Regions from separate parts of the Hydrogenophaga aquatica genome, predicted to be linked through region 2. Evidence: predicted binding sites of a transcription regulator. Region 2 holds the regulator's gene; the other holds the start of a gene.
The links. Region 2 encodes LexA, which represses DNA repair genes until DNA is damaged. Its sites were predicted from a motif close to ACTGTATNNNNATACAGT; they were not measured.

Region 1 (10,626 bases), on a different contig from region 2:
CTGCCGAGCTGCGCCGCATTGAGCGCTACTCGCACCACATTGCCATAGGCGCGGCAGCCACCCTGACCGACGCCTTTGCCGCGTTGGTGAAAGACCGCCCGCAACTGGCCGCCTTTGGCGAGCGCTTTGCCGGGCTGCCGGTGCGCAACTCCGGCACGCTGGGCGGCAACGTGGCCAACGGTTCGCCCATTGGCGACAGCATGCCCCTGCTCATTGCCCTGGGGGCAAGCGTGGTGCTGATGCGCTGGGCCGGTCGCGGCCAGCGCGGCCGCATCGAGCACCGCGAACTGGCACTGGAAGATTTCTACACCGGCTACCGCCAGAACGTCTTGCGCCCCGACGAGCTGCTGGCCTGGATCAAGGTGCCGCGCCCGGGCAAACCCCTCCCAGCTGGACAACCCAGCGGCAGTGGCGAATGGACGCGCGTGTACAAGGTGTCCAAGCGGTTTGACGACGACATTTCCGCAGTGTGCCTGGCCATTTCGCTGCAGATCGAGCGGGGCTTGGTGGCCAAGGCTTCCATCGGCGCGGGCGGCGTGGCGGCCACACCAGCACGCGCCACGGCTGCCGAAGCCGCTCTGACCGGCCAGCCCTGGAACGCAGACACCGTGCGCCGCGCCTTGGCGGTGCTGCGCGAAACCTTCCAGCCCATTTCAGACATGCGCGCCAGCGCCCACTACCGCCGCGAGGTGCTGGGCAACCTGCTGTGGCGCTGCTGGCTGGAAAGCAGCACGCCACCGGGCAGCCAGGTCATCAGCCTGGAGCGCCTGCAACCCGCCCTGCTGGGCGCATCATCCACACAGGAGGGCACACGATGACCACCCTCTCCCCCCAAGGCGGCGCCGTGGCGGCCGCACTGCTCCCCATCTCAGCCCAGGCCACTGGCGCCTGCGGGCAATCGCGCCCCCACGAAAGCGCACGCGCGCAGATCGTGGGCGCCGCCACCTATGTAGACGACATCCCCGAGATCAAAGGCACGCTGCATGCTGCGCCCATCCTCTCGCCGGTGGCGCATGGCCGCCTGCGCGGTGTGGACGCCAGCGCCGCCCTGGCCCTGCCCGGCGTGCGCAACGTGGTGCTGGCCGCCGACATTCCCGGCGACAAGATACTGGCCGCCTTTGGGCACGACGAACCCGTGTTCGCCCTGGACACGGTGCAGCACGTGGGCCAGGTGATTGGCCTGGTGCTGGCCGACGACGTGATGAGCGCGCGCCGCGCCGCCCGCCGGGTGAAGCTGGACATTGAAGAACTGCCCCCCGTGCTGACCCCGCGCGAGGCCCACGCCCGCCAGAGCTACGTACTGCCGCCCGTGCACGTGACGCGCGGCGACGCCGCCACCGCCCTGAAGAACGCCCCGCACACCTTGAGCGGTTCGTTCGAGGTGGGCGGGCAGGAGCACTTCTACCTGGAAGGGCAGATTGCCTACGCGGTGCCGCACGAGCAGCAGCAGTGGGTGATTTACAGCAGCACCCAGCACCCTGGCGAAATCCAGCACTGGGTGGCCCACGCCCTGGGCCTGCACAACCACCGCGTAAGGGTGGAGTGCCGGCGCATGGGTGGCGGCTTTGGCGGCAAGGAAACACAGGCCGGGCACCTGGCCGTGTGGGCCGCCGTGGCAGCGCTCAAAGCGGGCTGCCCCGTGAAGCTGCGGCTGGACCGCGACGACGACTTCCTTATCACCGGAAAGCGCCACCCCTTTGCCTACGACTACACCGCGGGCTTTGACAATGAAGGCCGCCTGCTGGGGCTGGACCTGACCTTGCTGGCCAACTGCGGCTTCTCGGCCGACCTGTCGGGCCCCGTGGCCGACCGCGCCGTGTTCCACAGTGACAACGCCTACTTCCTGGACAACGTGGCCATCCACAGTTTCCGCTGCAAGACCAACGTGCAGAGCTTCACGGCGTTCCGGGGTTTTGGCGGGCCGCAAGGCGTCATCGCCATCGAAACCATCCTGGGGGACATTGCCCGCCACCTGGGGCTGGACCCGCTGGCCGTGCGCCTGCGCAACCTCTATGGCATCAACGAACGCAACGTCACCCACTACCAGATGGCTGTGGAAGACAACATCCTGGAGCCGCTGATCACCCGTCTGGCCGAAACCAGCCGCTACCAGGAACGCCGCCACGAGATCGCCGCATGGAACGTGGACAGCCCCATCGTCAAGCGCGGGCTGGCGCTCACGCCGGTGAAGTTCGGCATCAGCTTCACGGCCACGCTGTTCAACCAGGCGGGCGCCTTGGTGCATGTGTACACCGACGGTAGCGTGATGGTGAACCACGGCGGCACCGAGATGGGCCAGGGCCTGCACACCAAGGTGGCTCAGGTGGTGGCCGACGAGCTGGGCGTGCCGTTTGAGCGCGTGCTGGTGACCGCCAGCGACACCGCCCGGGTGCCCAACGCCAGCGCCACCGCCGCCTCCAGCGGCACCGACCTGAACGGCCGCGCCGCGCAGTTTGCGGCGCGCAACGTGCGGCACAACCTGGCCGCCTTCGTCTGTGGTCTGGACGGCTGCGGCGCGGGCGAGGTGGAGTTCCGCCACGGTCAGGTCATCAGCCCCAAGGCCACGCGCGGCTTCACCGAAGTGGTGGGCATGGCCTACGCCAACCGCATCCAGCTGTGGAGCGACGGCTTCTACCGCACGCCCAAGATCCACTACGACAAGACCACGCTCACCGGGCGGCCCTTCTATTACTTTGCCTATGGCGCGGCATGCACCGAGGTGGCCATCGACACCCTCACCGGCGAAAGCCGCGTGCTGGCGGTGGACATCCTGCACGACGTGGGGCACAGCATCAACCCGGCCATCGACATTGGGCAGATTGAAGGCGGCTTTGTGCAGGGCATGGGCTGGCTCACGACCGAGGAACTGGTTTGGAATGCCAAGGGAAAACTGGCCACCCACGCGCCCAGCACTTACAAGATCCCCGCCACGGGCGACGTACCCGAACGGCTGAAGGTGGACCTGTGGCCCGAACCCAACCGTGAGGACAACGTGTTCGGCAGCAAGGCCGTGGGCGAACCGCCTTTCATGCTGGCCATCAGTGTGTGGGAGGCCATACGCGATGCGGTGGCGCAGGCACGCGGGGATGGCGAGCCTGTACGCATGGACGCGCCTGCGACGGCGGAGCGGGTGTTGGGGGCGTTAACGGTGGGTGGATGAGGCGCCGTATCATCGGCCCCCATTTCAACGCCTTAGCCGCACCCAAAACCACACAATGAAAATCACGATCAGGGAGGCTACCCATGCCGACATTGCACAAGTTGCAGTGCTTTTCGACCAGTACCGCCAGTTCTACGAGCAGGAAGCCAACCCGGCGTTGGCCCTGAACTTCATCACCGAGCGGTTTGAAAAATCGGAGTCGGCTATTCTGGTGGCTGATGCGCCGGGTGATGGCATCGCCGGGTTCTGCCAGCTCTACCCCACCTTCTGTTCGGTGGAAGCGGCGCCCATCTATGCCCTGTACGACCTGTTCGTGCTACCCGCCGCCAGAAAGCATGGCGTGGGGAAACTGCTTCTGCAGGCCGCCGAAGCCAAGGCGCTGGCCACAGGCAAGGCCCGCCTCGACCTGACGACCGCCAAGACCAACCTGCCCGCACAACGGCTATATGAGTCCTTGGGCTGGGTGAGGGACGAGGTGTTTTTTGCCTACAACCGCTGGCCTGAGGTGCGGTAAGTTCAAAACAAATCCATCTGCCCCGCTGCCCCCGGTGGCCTGAAGGCAGACGCGTCCAGCGCCCGCGCCTCGCGCTGGTAGCCCAGCTTGGCGCAGGCCTTGGTGAAGCGCTGGCGCAGCAGGTCGGCCCAAAGGCCCTGCCCTCCCATGCGCTGGGCAAAGTCGCTGTCGTAGTCCTTGCCGCCGCGCAGATCGTGGATGCGCGCCATCACCCGCTCCGCGCGCTGTGGGTAGTGCAAATCCAGCCACTCGCGGAACAGCGGGCCCAGTTCCCACGGCAGGCGCAACACGGTGTAGAAGGCGCGGTTGGCGCCAGCCTCGCGAGCGGCGGCCAGCACCTGCTCCATGTCTTCGTTGATGAAGGGTATCTGCGGCGCCACGCTAACCCCCACAGGCACGCCCGCCTCGGCCAGGGTACGGATGGTGCGCAGCCGCCGCCAGGGCGCGGGCGCTCGGGGTTCCAGCCGCCGGGCCAGTTCGGCGTCCAGCGTGGTGATGGTGACGTACACCGCCGCCTGCCCAGCCTGCCCCATGGGGGTGATGAGGTCCAGGTCGCGCTCCACGCCGCTGCCCTTGGTGACAAGCGCCCACGGGTGGCGCGCGGCGTGCAGCACCTCCAGCGCCGCACGGGTGAGGCGCAGTTCGCGCTCCACTGGCTGGTAGGCGTCGGTCACCGTGCCTATGGCAAGCGTGGCGGGGGTGTACCCAGGGCGCGAAAGCTCGTGCCGTAAACGTTCAGCCAACCCACGCCGGGCAATGATGACCGTTTCAAAGTCCAGCCCCGGCGACAGGCCCAGGTAGCTGTGCGACGGGCGCGCGTAGCAGTAGCTGCAGCCGTGCTCGCAACCCCGGTAGGGGTTGATGGAGCGGTCAAAGCCGATGTCTGGCGAGTCGTTGTAGGTAATGGCGCTGCGCGCGTCTTCCCAGCGCACCTGTGTTGCCGGGGAAGGCGCGGCGTCAGCGTCAGCTTCTGGCGCACCCCAGCCATCGTCAAAAGCTTCTCGCTCGTCTGCGGAAAAGCGGTGGGCCAGGCGGCTGGCACTGCCCCGGCCCTTGATGGCCTGCACGGGGATGAGGGATGAAGACATGGCAGCTGGAATGCGTTACAGGCAAATACTGTATATAAAAACAGTATCTGCCGCAACCCCACGCTGCTTTGGCATGAGGGCCGTCTGCGGCCAGTGCCAGGTTCAGGGGCGTGCCTGCCCTGGCACCACCCTTGTGAACGGCGGCAACCCCTGCAGCAGGCGCTGGCCGTAGCTGGTCTGCGTCAGCCGCCGGTCGTAGCAGGTCACGTGTGCCTCGTCTTCCTCGGTGCGGATGGCGCGGCCTACCCACTGTGCAAGGCGAATGGCCGTGGCAGGCACCACCAGTTCCATGAAGGGGTCCCGCCCCAGGGCACGCAGCCATTCAGCGCGGGCCTCGCCCACGGGGTCGTCGGGCGGCATGAAGGGCAGCTTGGTGATGAACAGGTCTTCACAGAGCTGGCCGGGCAGGTCCAGCCCTTCGCCGAAGGATTGCATGCCGAAGATGATGGAGGGTTGCCCGGCGGCCACGCGTTCGCGGTGGCGCGACAGCAATTGCCCGCGCGGCAAGGCGGTTTGCACCAGCACGCGGTCGCGCAGGTCGTCGGTCAACGCATCTTCGGCGGCGCGCAACTGCGCGCGCGACGTAAACAACACCAGCGCACCGTGTTTCACCTCGCGCAGGTCGCGCAGCAGGGCTTCGATCATCTCGCTGGTGAAGGCAGCGGCATCCTTGGGGTCGGCCCGCGTGCCTGCCAGCACCAGCCGCCCTTGGGCGGCAAAGTCGAAGGGGCTGGGCACTTCCATGGCCACGGCGGCTGGGTCGCCATGCAGACCCACCTCTTTCAGGAAAAAGTCGAAATGCCCGCAACTGGTGAGCGTGGCAGAGGTGAGCACCGCGCCGCGCGCTGCCGCCCACAGGTGGTGGCGCAACGTGGCGCCGGGCAAGGTGGGGCTCGCGTGCGCCTGCAGCACCACGAATTCGCCCACCGTGTCCAGCGTGAACCACTTGGCCACGGGGGCTCCGCCATCTGCCGGGTCCTGCAGGAGCAGTTGGGTGGTGGCGTACACGGCCTCCAGCCGGGGCGCAAGGGTACCCAGCTGGGCGTAGAGCTGCGACAGGCGCCGGGCCTCGTCGGGCTGGTCGCGTATTTCGGTGCGCAAGGCCTTGCTGATGGCGCGCAGCGCGTCCAGAAACACCTGCGACTGGTGGGCCAGCTGGGCCAGCGGTTCTATGAGGTCGGTGGGCAGTTGACCGCGCGGCGCTCGCACACGGCCTGACACGCCGCCACCGGAGCCCTGCGCCCAGCCGCCGCGCTGGCGCGCGGGGGCATCTTCCCCACGCAAGGCACTGCCGTAGTGGTGCATGAGCAACCGGGCCACATCCTGCAGGTGCTGGCGCACCAGCGCCGAGCACTTGGGTACCTCGGCCACCTCCTCCACCGCCAGCAGGCCGCCCGTGCGCAAGGCCTGTGTGGTCAGGCGGTCTATCCATTTCAGGCGGCTCAGGTCCATGCTGCTGGCAAACTGCTCCAGCGCGGTGGCGGGCAGGTGGTGCGCCTCGTCCAGCACCAGCAGGCAGTTGTCCAGCTCGGGCAACAGGCGCGAGCCCAGGGACGACAGCAGCAGGTCGTGGTTGACAACGATGACCTGTGCCCCCACCAGCGCCTTGCGCTGCTCGTAGTAACTGCACTGGTTGTACGCCGGGCAGTGGCGCGCTGTACAAGAGCTGGACTCGGCAGCCACCGCAGCCCACCAGGCGGCCTCGGGTGGTTGGGCCAGGGTGTCGCGGTCGCCGTCCCAGCGGCCTTTTTCCAGATCGTGCGCCAGGCCTGCATACCAGGTGGTGCGTTCGGCCAGTTCCTGTTCTGCGCTCAGACTGCGTGCGGCGCCACCTCCGCTCCAGCGGCGCGCGGCGGCTGCCTCCTCGGCAAACAGGTCGTCATCTACAGCCCATTCGTCATCGTCGGCACCGCTGGCCCAGCGGTCCAGCTTGAGCTTGCAGACGTAGCGCCCGCGCCCCTTGGCCAGGGCAAAGCGAAAGGGCTGCGGCAGGCTCTTGGCTAGCGCGGGCAGGTCTTTGTGGACGAGCTGCTCCTGCAACGCCACGGTGGCGGTGGAGATCATCACACGCGTGTTGCGCGCCAGCGCCAACACGATGGCAGGCACACTGTAGGCCAGCGACTTGCCCACGCCCGTGCCAGCCTGGATGACGGCGATGGAACGCGCAGGTTCCAGCGCCTCGATGGGGCCGTCCTCGTCCTCGGGGGGCTTGCCCAGGTCGGCCTCGGCGAAGGTGCAGGCCACCTGCTCGGCCATCAGGCGCTGGCCCGCACGCGGGCGCAACCCGCTGCCCGCCTGCACCACCTGGTCGAATACCGTCAATGCCTCCCGGGCCCACGCTGCTTTGTCCATGGCGCGGGAGTTTGACACATCGGGCCACGCTCGCGGCCCGGCCAGCTCAAATCGCCACCAGCTGCCGTATGCCCTTGGCCGCCATCTCCGCCCCCGGCCCGCTGGCCACCACTTCGCCCCGCTCCATCACCAAGTAGCTGTCGGCCAGCTCCTCGGCAAAGTCGTAGTACTGCTCCACCAGCACAATGGCCATGGGCTCACCGTTCAGGCCCTCGCGGGCCAGCTTCTTCAGCACCCGGCCAATGTCCTTGATGATGTTGGGCTGGATGCCTTCGGTGGGTTCGTCCAGCACGAGCAGCTTCGGGCACGGTGCCAGCGCGCGGGCAATGGCCAGTTGCTGCTGCTGCCCGCCCGACAGGTCGCCGCCCCGGCGGCCCAGCATCTGCTTGAGCACCGGGAACAACTCGAACAACTGCGGCGGAATGGGTGTGCCCGCCTTCTTGGTGGCCAGGCCCATCTGCAGGTTTTCGTGCACAGTCAGGCGGGCAAAGATCTCACGCCCCTGGGGCACGTAGCCTATGCCCGCGCGGGCGCGCTCGTAGGGGGTGGTCTTTTCTATGGGCTCGCCGTCGAAGACGATCTTGCCCGAGCGGATGGGCACCAGCCCCATGAGGGACTTGAGCAGCGTGGTCTTGCCCACGCCGTTGCGCCCCAGCACCACGGTGATTTCGCCTGCCCGGGCTTCAAGGCTCACGCCGCGCAGGATGTGCGAGCCGCTGTAGTACTGGTGAATGTGGTCGATCTGCAGCATGCTCATCTTCCCAGGTAAACCTCGATCACGCGCTCGTCGGCCTGCACCTGGTCGAGCGTGCCTTCGGCCAGCACCGCGCCGTCGCACAGCACGGTCACCTTTTCGCTGATGGCGCGGATGAAGCTCATGTCGTGCTCCACCACCATCAAACTGTGCTTGCCCTTGAGGCTGAGGAACAGTTCCGCCGTGCGGGCGGTTTCCTCGTCCGTCATGCCCGCCACCGGCTCGTCGAGCAACAGCAGCTTGGGGTCCTGCATCAGCAGCATGCCGATTTCCAGCCACTGCTTCTGGCCGTGGCTCAGGTCGCCGGAACGGCGCGTCACCGCGTCCTTCAGGTGGATGGTCTCCAGCACCTCGGCCAGGCGGTCCTTCTGTTCACCGTTGAGCGCAAAGCCCAGGCTGTGCCAGACGCGCTTGTCAGTCGCCAGGGCCAGTTCCAGGTTCTCGAACACGCTGAGTTCCTCGAACACGGTGGGCTTCTGGAACTTGCGGCCTATGCCCAGCGCAGCGATCTCGGGCTCGCTGTAGCGCAGCAGGTCGATGGTGGAACCAAAGTAAACCGTGCCCTCGTCGGGCCGGGTCTTGCCGGTGATGATGTCCATCATCGTCGTCTTGCCCGCGCCGTTGGGACCGATGATGCAGCGCAGCTCGCCCGGGGCGATGTCGAGGCTGAGCTTGTTGATGGCCTTGAAGCCGTCGAAGCTGACGCTCACGTCCTCCAGATAGAGGATGCGGCCATGGGTGGTATCCACCTCGCCGCGCACCAGCGGGCGCAGGAAAGCGGCGTTGCGGCCACCGGATTCGGTCTTGCCGTGCGCGGCACGTTCCTGCGCGTGGGCGTAGCGCTCGGCACCGGCTTCCATCAGGTCGGGCGTCATGCCTGCCCTCCTTTCTTGGCCTGCAGCTTGTGCATGCCCTTCTTCACCAGGCCCACCACGCCGTGCGGCATAAACAGCGTCACCACAATGAACAGAGCCCCCAGGAAATACAGCCAGAACTCGGGGAAACTCACCGTGAGCACGCTCTTGGCACCGTTGACGATGAACGCCCCCACGATGGGCCCGATGAGCGAGGCACGCCCGCCCACCGCCGCCCACACGGCAATCTCGATGCTGGCGGCGGTGCTCATCTCACCGGGGTTGATGATGCCCACCTGCGGCACGTACAGCGCGCCGGCCACGCCGCACATGACGGCAGAGAGCGTCCAGATGGCGAGCTTGTAAGGCAGCGGGTTGTAGCCACAGAACATGACGCGGCTTTCGGCGTCGCGCACGGCCTGCAGCACGCGGCCGAACTTGCTGCCCACCAGCCAGCGCGCGAACAGGTAGAAGCCCAGCAGCGTCAGCCCCGTCAGCACAAAGAGCGTCATGCGCATTTCAGGCGTGGCCAGGGGCATGCCCAGGATGCGCTTGAAATCGGTGAAGCCGTTGTTGCCGCCAAAGCCCGTTTCGTTGCGGAAGAACAGCAGCATGGCCGCGAACGTGAGCGCCTGGGTGATGATGGAAAAGTACACCCCCTTGATGCGCGAGCGGAAGGCGAAGTAGCCGAAGACGAAGGCCACCAGCCCGGGCACCAGCACCACCAGCAGCAGCGTGGCCACGAAGCTGTCGCTCAGGGCCCAGTGCCAGGGCAGTTCCTTCCAGTCCAGGAAGACCATGAAGTCCGGCAGGTCGCTCTGGTAGTTGCCGTCGCGACCGATCTGGCGCATCAGGTACATGCCCATGGCGTAGCCGCCCAGCGCAAAGAACAGGCCGTGGCCCAGGCTCAGAATGCCGGTGTAGCCCCAGATCAGGTCCATGGCCAGCGCGCAGATGGCGTAGCACATGATCTTGCCCAGCAGGCCGACCATGTAGTCGCTCAGGTGGAACGAGCTGCCAGCGGGCACCCACAGGTTGAGCAGCGGCGCCACCGCGCACACCACCAGCAGCGCCACCAGAATGCCACCCCAGCCGCTGCGTGTGAGCAAGGGGCCTTTGTTGAACTGTTCGTGCGGCAGCAGCGCCGCCGCAGGCAAAGAGGAAATGTTTGTTGTGTTCATGTGGTTCGTCCCCTTGGCTTCAGGCCTGGCGGCCCTTGAGGGCGAAGATGCCCTGCGGACGCTTCTGGATGAAGATGATGATGAACACCAGCACGGCGATCTTGGCCAGCACCGCGCCAGCCCACCCTTCCAGGAACTTGTTGAGAATGCCCAGCCCCAGCGCGGCATACACCGTGCCCGCGAGCTGACCCACACCGCCCAGCACCACCACCATGAAGGAGTCCACGATGTAGCTCTGGCCCAGGTCCGGCCCCACGTTGCCCACCTGGCTCAGGGCCGCGCCTGCCAGCCCGGCAATGCCCGAGCCCAGCGCGAAGGCGTAGGTGTCCACCCGTGCCGTGTTCACGCCCATGCAAGAGGCAATGGGGCGGTTCTGCGTGACGCCACGCACGAACAGGCCCAGGCGCGTCTTGCCGATGAGCAGCGTGACCGCCACCAGCACCGCCAGCGCAAAGCCGATGATGACGATGCGGTTCCACGGCAGCGTGAGGTTGCCCATCAGCACCACGCCGCCGCTCATCCAGCCGGGGTTTTCCACGCCAACGTTCTGCGCGCCGAAAAGGCTGCGCACGCCCTGCATCAGCACCAGACTCAGGCCCCAGGTGGCCAGCAGCGTTTCCAGCGGGCGGCCATAGAGGAAGCGGATGACCGAACGCTCCATGGCCGCGCCCACAAGGGCAGACGCCATGAAAGCCACGGGCAGCGCGGCCAGCAAGTACCAGT
Region 2 (10,626 bases):
ATCCAGGCCGCCAAGGTGGTGGGCTTCGAGGACCTGGGCATGGAGGCCATCTATGAGTTCGACGTGCGGGACATGCCCGTGACCGTGGCCGTGGATTCCACCGGCAACAACGTGCACGAGAGCGGCCCTGCGGAATGGGGCAAACGCATTGCCAGCGGCGAGTTCAAGGGCATTGCCGTGACGGCGAACTGAGCCAGTTGAGAAGCGCCCCTCCTCGCGGGGGACGCCTCAGCAAAAAGCCCCTGGTGGATGCCAGGGGCTTTTTGTTTCCCCGATCGGGGATCAGTGCAGGTGGCGAGGCTTGCGCGGACCGCCATGGCCGCCCGCAGGGCCGGAGCCACGGGGGGGCTTGCCCAGCTGCATGGAGCTGACCAGGGCATCGAAGCGGTTGGTGAACAGGCGGTCGATGGCCACCACCACCTCGCCCAGCTCGGAAGCGTCGAAATGGCGCTCCATCAAGTGCACCACGTCCTGCACCAGCATGTCGCGCTGCACCTGCATGATGGCTGCAGGCGTGGGCCCGACGAAGCACATGACGAAATCGTCACGGGCCTCGGCGTCGGGCGATGCATCTTCCTCATCGAACTCCAGGTCGTAGAAGGAGACCTCGATGGGAGCACCGGCTGCGGCAATGTCGTTCAGGCTCATACAGGCTTCGTCAACCGCCAGGCGGAAGTCTTCGTCACCCTCGACCGTCCAGCACAGTTGCAGCAGGTGTTCCTTGGGGTCGAAGCGGATGCCAGGCTCGTCCTCGTAGGCACTGGGGGCAGCGTCCACCAGGGAGCGGGCACCGGTGTACTGCCACAGGGGCTTGAGGGCCTCCTGGATCTGGGCGTAGTCCACATCGTCGCGCAAACGGACGTCACCGTGGACGTGGATCTCAAAAGGCGGGTTGAAGTGGCTCATGGTGTTGCTTTCGGGTGTGCGCCGCAGGCGCGGTCCTGCCCTTCTTGACAGGGTGTGATTGTAGTTCCTGCCGCCCAGCATGGGTCGGTACAATGCCAGCCCTGGCCCGCGCGGGTGACGGAACAGGTAGACGTAGCGGACTTAAAATCCGCCGCCGCAAGGCGTACGGGTTCGAGTCCCGTCCCGCGCACCAGTCACCGGGCTCAACGCCCGGCAACCAGGGCTTCGTAGGCCTGCCGCGTCTGCGGCGAGACGGACTCCAGCACCTGCTGATACGAGGTCTTGTGCCGCCCGAGCAAACGCGCCGACGCCACCGTGCGTGATTTGCAGAACCAGTGGCAGGTGTGCTGCATCAGGTACAGCTCGGCCGACAGCATGTAGGCCTTGGCCTTGGGCGCGAGCCCATCGCGATTGGCCACCACCCCGGCAATGCCCCGGGCGTGCAGGGCCAGCATTTCGCGCAGGTCGATGGTGGAGCGTGGCAGCCAGCGGTCGATGTAGGGCACCGCCAGCTTGCACACCCTGGCCTGCTCTGGCGCGACACGGGCAAAGCCCTGCGCAAAGCGGCCGAACTGGTCGCTCAAAGAGGTCTCTGTGCTTTCCAGCAGCTGCCAGATCTGCTCGCGGCGGGCAGGGTCTTTTTCGTCGAGAGCACGCATGTAGCCCTGCGCCAGGTGGGCCATGAGCTTCTCGATCTGGAAGTGCCCCAGGTGGCTGCCCAGCAGGGCCATGCGGCGCTTTTCGTCACGCACCTTGAGGGTGAAAGCCCCCAGGGCCACGAGCATCGCCAGAAAAAAAGTATCCATCCCAACAGAACCGGAACAAGGGTTGCGCAAGCTCGCAGTGTATTCACCCGCGGCGCCTGTTGCTTGGTAGACGGAACAATCACGCCCCGGCTTTCTGTTTATACTGTAAATAAATACAGTATTTAAGATTTGCCATGTCCAGCCGTCATACATCCGCCCGCCTGGCCGACCCTGTCTGGCCGGGTGTCTGGCGTGGCGACCAGTTGGAAAACACCACAGGCACGGTCACGTCCAGCGGACACCCTGCGCTGGACGCCGCGCTGCCGGGTGGCGGCTGGCCGCAGGGGGCGCTGGTCGAACTGCTGCACAGCGGAGCCTGCCTGCCCGAATGGCGCCTGCTGCTGCCCACCCTGCGTGCAGTGGCTGCTGGGCGCCCGGTGCTGCTGGTGGCGCCACCGCACCGCCCCCACCTGAGTGCGCTGGCCGCACAAGGCCTGCCCGCCCACCGTCTGTGGCTGGCTGAAGCCCGCACGCCTGCCCTGGCACTGTGGTCTGCCGAACAGGCGCTGCGCTGCCCCGACCTTGGTGCCCTGCTGGTGTGGTTGCCACAGGCGCAACCCGAGCAGTTGCGCAGGCTGCACCTGGCCGCCCAAGCCACGGGCACACCCTTGTGCTTCGCCTGGCGCCCGCTGGAGGCTTCGTCATCGGCCTCACCGGCACCGCTGCGCCTGGCGGTACGCAGCCTGGGCTCCGATGGCCTGAGGCTGGACATGCTCAAACGCCGGGGTCCGCCACTGGAACGCCCCATCATGCTGCCCGCCAGCCTGCCCGTGCAACGCCTGCTGCCGGCCGTGCCCCTGCCTGCAGACATGGCAGCCAACGTGTACCCGATCGGCGGCCACAACCGCCCGACGCCCCATGTGGTGGATCGCTTTCGCCCCCGAACCGGCACCGGTTGGCGTACCTGCGCCTGAGGCACTGCTGCCCGCCTGCTGGTGGGCACTGCGCTTCACCCCACGGGTGTGCATGGCCGACGACCTGCTGTTGCTGGAAGCCGAAGCCAGCCTGCGCCTGTTTGGCGGAGAAGACGCCTTGCTGGAACGCTTGCGCCAAGAAGCTGCGGCATGGCAGTTGACGGCCATGGCCTGCGCCCCCACGGGACAGGCTGCCCTGGCCCTGCTGCATGCCCGGCAAGACACAGGGCACGGCGCCCTCCCCGGCACCAGCCCTCTGCCTCTGCTGCGTTGCCTGCCGCCACGGTTGAACCAGACGCTCGACCGGCTCCCTTTGCACAGCCTGGCCGCCACGCGCGAACACGCCCCTACCCTGCACCGCCTTGGCTGCCGCACCCTGGGCGACTTGCGGCGACTGCCGCGCGCCAGCATTGCCAGACGCTTCGGTGCCGCTGTGCTGCTGTGCCTGGACCAGGCCTATGGCCAGGCGGTGGAAACCCATGCGTGGCTGCAGGTGCCCGAACGCTTTGACCTGCGGCTGGAGCTGCCGGGGCGCATCGACCACGCCCCTGGCCTGCTGTTCGGCGCGCGCCGCCTGCTGCAGGCTTTGCAAGCCTGGCTGCAGATGCGCCAGCAAGGTGTGACCGAATTGCTGCTGCGCTGGGAGCATGACCGCTGGCGGCGAGGCGATGCGGCCGAAGGGCAGTTGCGGCTGCGCACCGCCGAGGCCACGCGCGACACAACCCACCTGGGCAGGCTGCTGGGCGAACACCTGGCCCGCACCACCTTGCAAGCGCCTGCCCTGGCCCTGCGGCTGGAAGCCACCGAGACCGCAGCGCTGCCCACCCGCAGCAACAGCCTGCTGCCCGACCCAGCCGAACACAGCGGTGAACGCTGGCCCCAGCTGCTCGAAAGACTCACCGCCCGGCTGGGCGCAGAACACCTGCTGCAGGGCGAGCCCCTGGCCGACCACCGGCCTGGACACATGCAGATTTGGCGGAGCGCGGCCGCACAGGCTGAACCACCCGCCAGCGCACCCCGAACGCGGCGGCCAGACGAGGCGCATGCCGCCTGGCAACCCCACTGGCTGGTGGACCCGCCCCAAGCGCTGCCCACACACAACGGCCACCCTTGCCATGCGGGCGCTGCGCTGACCCTGCTGGCTGGCCCCCTGCGGCTGGAAGGCCACTGGTGGGATGCCCAGCCCGCCGTGCGCGATCACTTCGTCGCGCAAAGCCCGCAGGGCGGTCTGCTGTGGGTTTTCCGGGAGCACGGCACCAGCGGATCGCCCGCCTGGTTCCTGCAAGGCTTCTATGGCTGAAGCTGCCACCCCGCCCGGCTACGCTGAATTGCATGCCCTGAGCAACTTCAGCTTCCAGCGTGGCGCCTCCCACCCCGAGGAACTGGTGGAACGCGCCCATGCGCTGGGCTACAGTGCCCTGGCACTGACCGACGCCTGCTCCATCGCGGGCGTGGTGCGCGCCCACGTGCGGGCCCGCGAACTGAAACTGCACCTCATCATCGGTGCGGAATTTCGCGTGCAAGCGCCGGCCCTGGGGTTGCAAGGTTTCACCCTGGTGCTGCTGGCCAAGAACCGCAGCGGGCATGCCCAGCTCTGCGAATTCATCACCCACGCCCGACGCCGCGATGCGCCACATGCACGCGAGCAGGGGCCAGGGCTGGAGCGCCTGCCGGTGCACCTGGATTGGCAAGACAACTGGCCCCCACTGCCCATGCACGACCTGCTGGCCTTGCTGGCCCCCTGGCGCGACGCCTGCCCAACGCTGCCCGAGGCCACCCTGACCCACGACCTTGACGCCCTGGGGCAATGGCTGCACCACCGCTTCCCGCAACGCGGGTGGCTGGCCGCCGAACTGCACGGGCAGCTGGACGATGCCCACTGGGCCCGGCAACTGGCGCAGGCGGCCCAACGGCAGCACCTGAAAGTGGTGACCTGCGGCAACGTGCACATGCACCAGCGTGCCCGCAAGCCTCTGCAGGATGTGCTCACCGCCGTGCGCCTGGGCCTGCCCCTGCAGGCCTGCGGCCTGACCTTGCAGCCCAACGCCGAGCGGCACCTGCGCCACCGCCAGCGCCTGGCCCAGATCCACCCGCCCGGCTGGCTGGCCGAAAGCCTGCACATTGCCCAACAGTGCACCTTCAACCTGGACGAGCTGCGCTACGAATACCCCGAAGAGGTGGTCCCCAAAGGCGAAACCCCGGCCAGCCACCTGCGCCAGCTCACCCTGGCCGGGGCACGCGATCGCTACCCGCAAGGGCTGCCCGGTGAAATCACTGCGCTGATCGAAAAAGAACTGGCCCTGATCGGCGAGCTGGGTTACGAAAAATACTTTCTCACGGTACACGACGTGGTCAAAGTCGCCCGCCAGCGCGGCATCTTGTGCCAGGGGCGGGGCTCGGCGGCCAACTCGGTGGTGTGCTACTGCCTGGGCATCACCGAGGTGGACCCGGAGCGCGGCAACCTGCTGTTCGAGCGCTTCATCAGCCGCGAGCGCAACGAACCGCCCGACATCGACGTGGACTTCGAGCACCACCGGCGCGAGGAGATCATCCAGTACCTCTACCTCAAGTACGGCCGTGACCGTGCCGCGCTCACGGCCACCGTCATCACCTACCGGGAGCGCAGCGCGCTGCGCGACGTGGCGCGCGCCTTCGGGCTCGACCCGGCCACGCTCACCGCCGAACACCCGCGCTGGGCACAGATCCAGGCCCTGGTGGATACGCTCAAGGGTTTTCCGCGCCACTTGTCGCAGCACACCGGCGGTTTCGTGCTCACTGGCGACCGGCTCACCTCCACCGTGCCCGTGGTGCCCGCCGCGATGGCCGGGCGCACCACCATCGAATGGGACAAGGACGACATCGACGCCCTGGGCCTGCTCAAGGTGGACGTGCTGGCGCTCGGCATGCTCAGCGCCTTGCAGCAGACGCTGCAGATGGTGGGCCAACGGCACGGGCGAACCCTGACACTGGCCGACATTCCCCCGGAAGACCCGGCCACCTACGACATGATCTGCGCCGCCGACACGGTAGGGGTGTTCCAGATCGAAAGCCGCGCCCAGATGAGCATGCTGCCGCGCCTGCGCCCCCGCAACTACTACGACCTGGTGGTGGAGGTGGCCATCGTGCGCCCCGGGCCTATCCAGGGCGGCATGGTCCACCCTTACCTGAAAGCCCGCGAACGCCAGCGCCAGGGCTTGCCGCTGGAATTGCCCAACGAAGCCTTGCGCCCGGCCCTGAAGCGCACACTGGGCGTGCCCATCTTCCAGGAGCAGGTGATGCAGATCGCCATGATCGCCGCCGACTTCACCCCAGGCGAGGCCGACGCCCTGCGGCGCTCCATGGCCGCCTGGCGGCGCAAGGGGGGGGTGGACCGCTTCCACGACCGGCTGATTGGCGGCATGCTGGCCAAGGGCTACCCGCAAGACTTCGCCGAGGCGATCTTCCGCCAGATTGAAGGTTTTGGGGAATACGGCTTCCCCGAAAGCCACGCCGCCAGTTTTGCGCTGCTGGTGTATGCCAGTGCCTGGCTCAAGCGCCACGAACCCGCCTGCTTTCTGGTGGCGCTGCTCAACGCCCAGCCCATGGGGTTCTACGCCCCGGCCCAACTGGTGCAGGACGCCCGCCGCCATGGCGTGACCGTGCACCCGGTGGACGTGCTGCACAGCGGCTGGCACAGCGGGCTGGAGGCAGGCACGGCACACAGCCCCCAACCCCAGGTACGGCTTGGCTTGCACCTGGTCAAAGGCATGTCAAAAGGCTGTGCCGGGCGGATCGCGCAAGCCCGCTCAAGCCATGTCCCGGCCAGCGTGGACGAACTGGCGCGGCTGGCCAGCCTTACCCCCCAGGAGCTTCGCCTGCTGGCCGAAGCCGACGCCCTGCGCAGCCTGGGTGGGCACCGCCGCCAGCAGGTCTGGCAAGCCAGTGCGTTGAACACGCCCGCCCCGCCCCTGTTGCGCGAGGCCCCGGTGCATGAGGAGGCCTGCCCCCTGCCGCCCCCGCCCGAAGGCGAGGACGTGCTCTTCGACTACACCAGCCTGGGCCTGACCCTGCGCAGCCACCCGCTGGCCCTGCTGCGCCCACGCCTGGAACGCCAGCGCCTGCAAACCGCGCAGGCCTTGCAGGCCCTGCCGCACGGGCGGCTGGTGCGCGCCTGCGGCCTGGTCACCGCGCGGCAACGGCCTGGCACCGCCAAGGGCGTGGTCTTTGTCACACTGGAAGACGAGACCGGCACCGTGCAGGTGATCGTCTGGCCCCGGCTGCGCGAACGCCTGGGGCGTGTGCTGGTGGAGTCGCGCCTGCTGGCGGTGCATGGGCAGTGGCAGCGCGAAGGCGAAGTCTGCCATCTGGTGGCGGGCCATCTGGCCGACCTGACCCCGCTGCTGGGCGACCTGCCCACGCGCAGCCGGGACTTCCGCTGAACCGGATCAAAAGTTCAGACGCCGCCCAGCGTGGGCCGAACCAGCCCCACCACCACGCCCTCGATTTCCAGCGCATCGCCGGGGCCAACCTCAATGTCGGCAAAGGCGGGATTGGCTGCTTCCAGAACAACGCCCCGGGGCGTGCGGCGCAGGCGCTTGACCGTCACGTCGTCCCCCAGGCGCGCCACCACCGTCTGGCCGTCGCGCGCCTCGCGGGTGGCGTGAACGGCCAGCAGATCGCCTTCCAGGATGCCTGCGTCGCGCATGGACAGGCCGCGCACCCGCAGCAGGTAGTCGGGGCGGCGCTCGAACAGCCTTGGGTCCACCGGGTAGGACGCCTCCACATGCGCCTGCGCCAGGATGGGCGAACCCGCTGCCACCCGGCCGATCAGCGGCAGCGTCAACTGTGCCAGACCGGGCATGGGTAGCTCCACCTGGCGCAGGGCGCCACCGCGCAGGCGGATGCCACGCGACGTACCCCCCACCAGTTCGATCGCCCCTTTGCGTGCCAGGGCGCGCAAGTGTTCTTCCGCCGCGTTGGGCGACTTGAAGCCAAAGGCCTGGGCGATCTCCACGCGCGTGGGCGGTGCGCCATGCTCACGCACAGCCTTTTCGATGAAGGAGAGGATGTCGCGCTGGCGCGAGGTGAGCGGGGTGGTATCGGTCATGGCGGGCCCTTTGTTCCAACTGTATCAAAAAACAGTATTTCAAGCCCCGCAAAGGATGCCCATTTTTTCGGCAGGGCAATCGCCTCCAAGGCAAATCAAGCACTTGTCACGCCCATACCGACATGCCCAGAACTTATTCACAAGGTTGTCCCGGGAAAACCGGGACAACCCAACCCTGCGGCAAGTTGTGCACAGGCGCTCAGTGGCGGGCACCGCCCCGGCGCTCTGCCTGACGGGCCTTGCGCTCGGCAGCCAGCTCGGCCTCCACCTTCAGCGCCGCCTTGAGCCACACGGCATACTCGTCCGGCGTCTCCAGCGTGATTCGCCCCAGCGTGCCGCTGCGGAAGTCGGTCAGCAGAATCTCTGCCGCCTTCTGCGCGTTGAGCCGCCCGCCAGGCAACAGGGCGCCGCGTTTGCGCCCGATGGCGGCCAGCAGCTCGTCGTCCTTCATGCCTGCCACCTGCTCGGGCGACAGCCCCCACTTGTAGCGCGCCTCCAGCAAGGCTCCATAGGGCTTCTGCAGAACTTTCAGCAGCTCCAGCGCCACCTCTTCCTCGTCATACGCGTTGCGCCCGACAGCGCCGCTGGCTGCCAGGTGGTAGCCGCTTTGCGGCACGATGATCTTGGGCCACAGCATGCCCGGCGTGTCGTAAAGGTAGAAGTCGTCAGCCAGCACGATGCGCTGTTCCTGCTTGGTCACGCCTGCTTCGTCACCCGTCTTGGCAGCGCGCTTGCCCACCAGCGTGTTGATGAGCGTGGACTTGCCCACGTTGGGAATGCCGCCGATGAGCACCCGCAAAGGCTTGACCATGCCGCCACGGTTCGGCGCCAGTTCACGGCAGGCGGCGATGATGGCGCGCGCGGGCGCCGTCATGCCCGCGTCCAGCCCAATGGCCCGCGTGCCCGGCTGTGCGTTGTAGTGCGCCAGCCAGGCCTCGGTGCGTACCGGGTCTGCCAAGTCCTGCTTGTTGAGCACCTTCAGCGTCGCCTTGCCTTCGGTGATGGCGGCCAGCATGGGGTTCGCACTAGACCCGGGCAGGCGGGCGTCGAGCATCTCGATGATGACGTCAATGCCTTTGATGCGTTCAAGAATGGCCTTCTTGGTCGCATGCATGTGACCTGGGAACCACTGTACCGACATGTCTGTTTCCGTTTCTGTATGACTGGTGCGATTGTGCACGTCACGCCCACCCAGCGTGCACCACAATACCCGCATGAGCACCTGGTACGAGCGTCACGTCCTGCCCTACCTCATCGACTGGGGATGCGGCCTGCCACTGGCCACGCGCCAGCGCAGGGCCCTGGTGCCGCGTGCACATGGGCGGGTGCTGGAAGTGGGCGTGGGCACGGGGCTGAACCTGCGCCACTACGACCGCCAGCAGGTGCAAAGCCTCACCGTTCTGGACCCGGCCGAAAGCCTGCACCGCCTGGCGCGCCAGCGGGCCGAACGCGCCGGGTTGCCTGTGGAACTGCTGGGCCTGTCTGCCGAGCGCATTCCCCTGCCCGACCACAGCTTCGACACCGTGGTGATGACCTGGACGCTGTGCTCCATTCCCGAGCCGCTGACCGCGCTGCGCGAAATGCGCCGCGTGCTGGCGCCACAAGGGCAGCTGCTGTTCTGCGAGCACGGATTGTCGCCGGAACCCGCCGTGCAACGCTGGCAGCGCCGCCTGGAACCCTGGTGGAGCCCCTGCACTGGCGGCTGCCATCTGACGCGCGACGTGCCCCAACTGTTGCGCGACGCGGGTTTTGCCCTGCCGGAACTGGAACAGCGCTACCTGATGCGGCCCCACACCCTGGGCTACCACTACTGGGGCCGCGCCACCGGCTGACCGCCCTTTTTCAGGCGTTGCCGCGCAGCCAGTCGTGCAATTCAGCCACCGAATGGGCCACGAAGCGCGGTTGGTACTCCGCAAACCCGTCGGGGTCGTGGGCGCCGTAGCTCACCCCCACGCTGGCGCAACCGGCGTTCACTGCCATCTGCAGGTCGTGCGTGGTGTCACCGATCATCAACGTGCGTTCCGGGTCCACCCCGAATTCGCGCATCAGTTCATTGAGCATCAAGGGACTGGGCTTGCCTGCGGTCTCGTCCGCCGTGCGGGAGCCATCGAACAAACCGTGCAGATCGACGTGGCGCAATGCCTCGTCCAGGCCACGCCGGCTCTTGCCGGTGGCCACGGTCAGCCAATGGTTGCGCGCCTTCAGGTCGTGCAACAAGGGCAGCACCCCCTGGAACAGCGAAATGTCGTGCTGGCTGGCGAAATAATGGTGGCGGTAACGCTCGCCCAGCAGCGGGTACCGCTCGGGCGGCACATCGGGCGCGGCATGTGCCAGCGCCTGCATCAGCCCCATGCCGATCACGTAGGACGCAGCCTCGTCGCTCGGCACCTGCCCGCCCACGTCGCGCACCGCCGCCTGTATGCAGCGGACGATGATGGCGGTGGAATCAAACAGGGTGCCGTCCCAGTCGAAGGCGATCAGGTCGAATTGGCGGGGGCGCATGGCAGACATCGTGGAAACCAAAAAAGCAAAGGGCGCATTGTGCGCCCTTTTGATTCACCCTGTTGCGGGCGAGTTCAGATGCGGTAGTCCTCAATGCTCTTGCCAGAAGCCAGCACCGCTTTCACCCATTCCGGCTTGCGGCCCGGGCCACCCGACCACAATTCACCGTTCGGGCCACGGAATTTCGCAGCCGATTTGGTCTTGGTACCGCCGGATTTGCGCGCACCGGTGCCACCCAGGTCTTCAACGGTGATGCCGTATTCCTTCATCTTGGCCTTGATGTCGGAAATCACATTCGCCAACTCCTGCTTGCGAACCTGTTCGGCCTGAGCCATCAGGGCCTGTGCCTGGCTGACCAATTCGGAATAAGTTGCCATTCGAACGTCCTTTCTGGTTATGAAACGGACTGCCA

Region 1: ACYVHH_RS17235 (PA0069 family radical SAM protein) is a predicted target of LexA. The motif match lies at 4,790-4,807, and genes of this name have one in related genera.

The regions. Positions count from the first base shown of each region.
Region 1 is NZ_BAAGVK010000026.1:16,892-27,517, forward strand. It holds gene xdhA (xanthine dehydrogenase small subunit) at 1-818, shown strand, start outside; gene xdhB (xanthine dehydrogenase molybdopterin binding subunit) at 815-3,160, shown strand; gene ACYVHH_RS17230 (GNAT family N-acetyltransferase) at 3,216-3,674, shown strand; gene ACYVHH_RS17235 (PA0069 family radical SAM protein) at 3,677-4,762, opposite strand; gene dinG (ATP-dependent DNA helicase DinG) at 4,865-7,114, opposite strand; gene urtE (urea ABC transporter ATP-binding subunit UrtE) at 7,161-7,865, opposite strand; gene urtD (urea ABC transporter ATP-binding protein UrtD) at 7,868-8,743, opposite strand; gene urtC (urea ABC transporter permease subunit UrtC) at 8,740-9,903, opposite strand; gene urtB (urea ABC transporter permease subunit UrtB) at 9,923-10,626, opposite strand, start outside.
Region 2 is NZ_BAAGVK010000027.1:8,262-18,887, reverse strand. It holds gene ACYVHH_RS17495 (fumarate hydratase) at 1-192, shown strand, start outside; gene ACYVHH_RS17490 (DUF6806 family protein) at 283-906, opposite strand; tRNA gene ACYVHH_RS17485 (tRNA-Leu) at 1,015-1,099, shown strand; gene ACYVHH_RS17480 (hypothetical protein) at 1,110-1,712, opposite strand; gene imuA (translesion DNA synthesis-associated protein ImuA) at 1,847-2,626, shown strand; gene ACYVHH_RS17470 (Y-family DNA polymerase) at 2,571-3,926, shown strand; gene ACYVHH_RS17465 (error-prone DNA polymerase) at 3,919-7,044, shown strand; gene lexA (transcriptional repressor LexA) at 7,059-7,712, opposite strand; gene ylqF (ribosome biogenesis GTPase YlqF) at 7,912-8,853, opposite strand; gene ACYVHH_RS17450 (class I SAM-dependent methyltransferase) at 8,927-9,544, shown strand; gene ACYVHH_RS17445 (HAD family hydrolase) at 9,555-10,223, opposite strand; gene ACYVHH_RS17440 (H-NS histone family protein) at 10,289-10,591, opposite strand.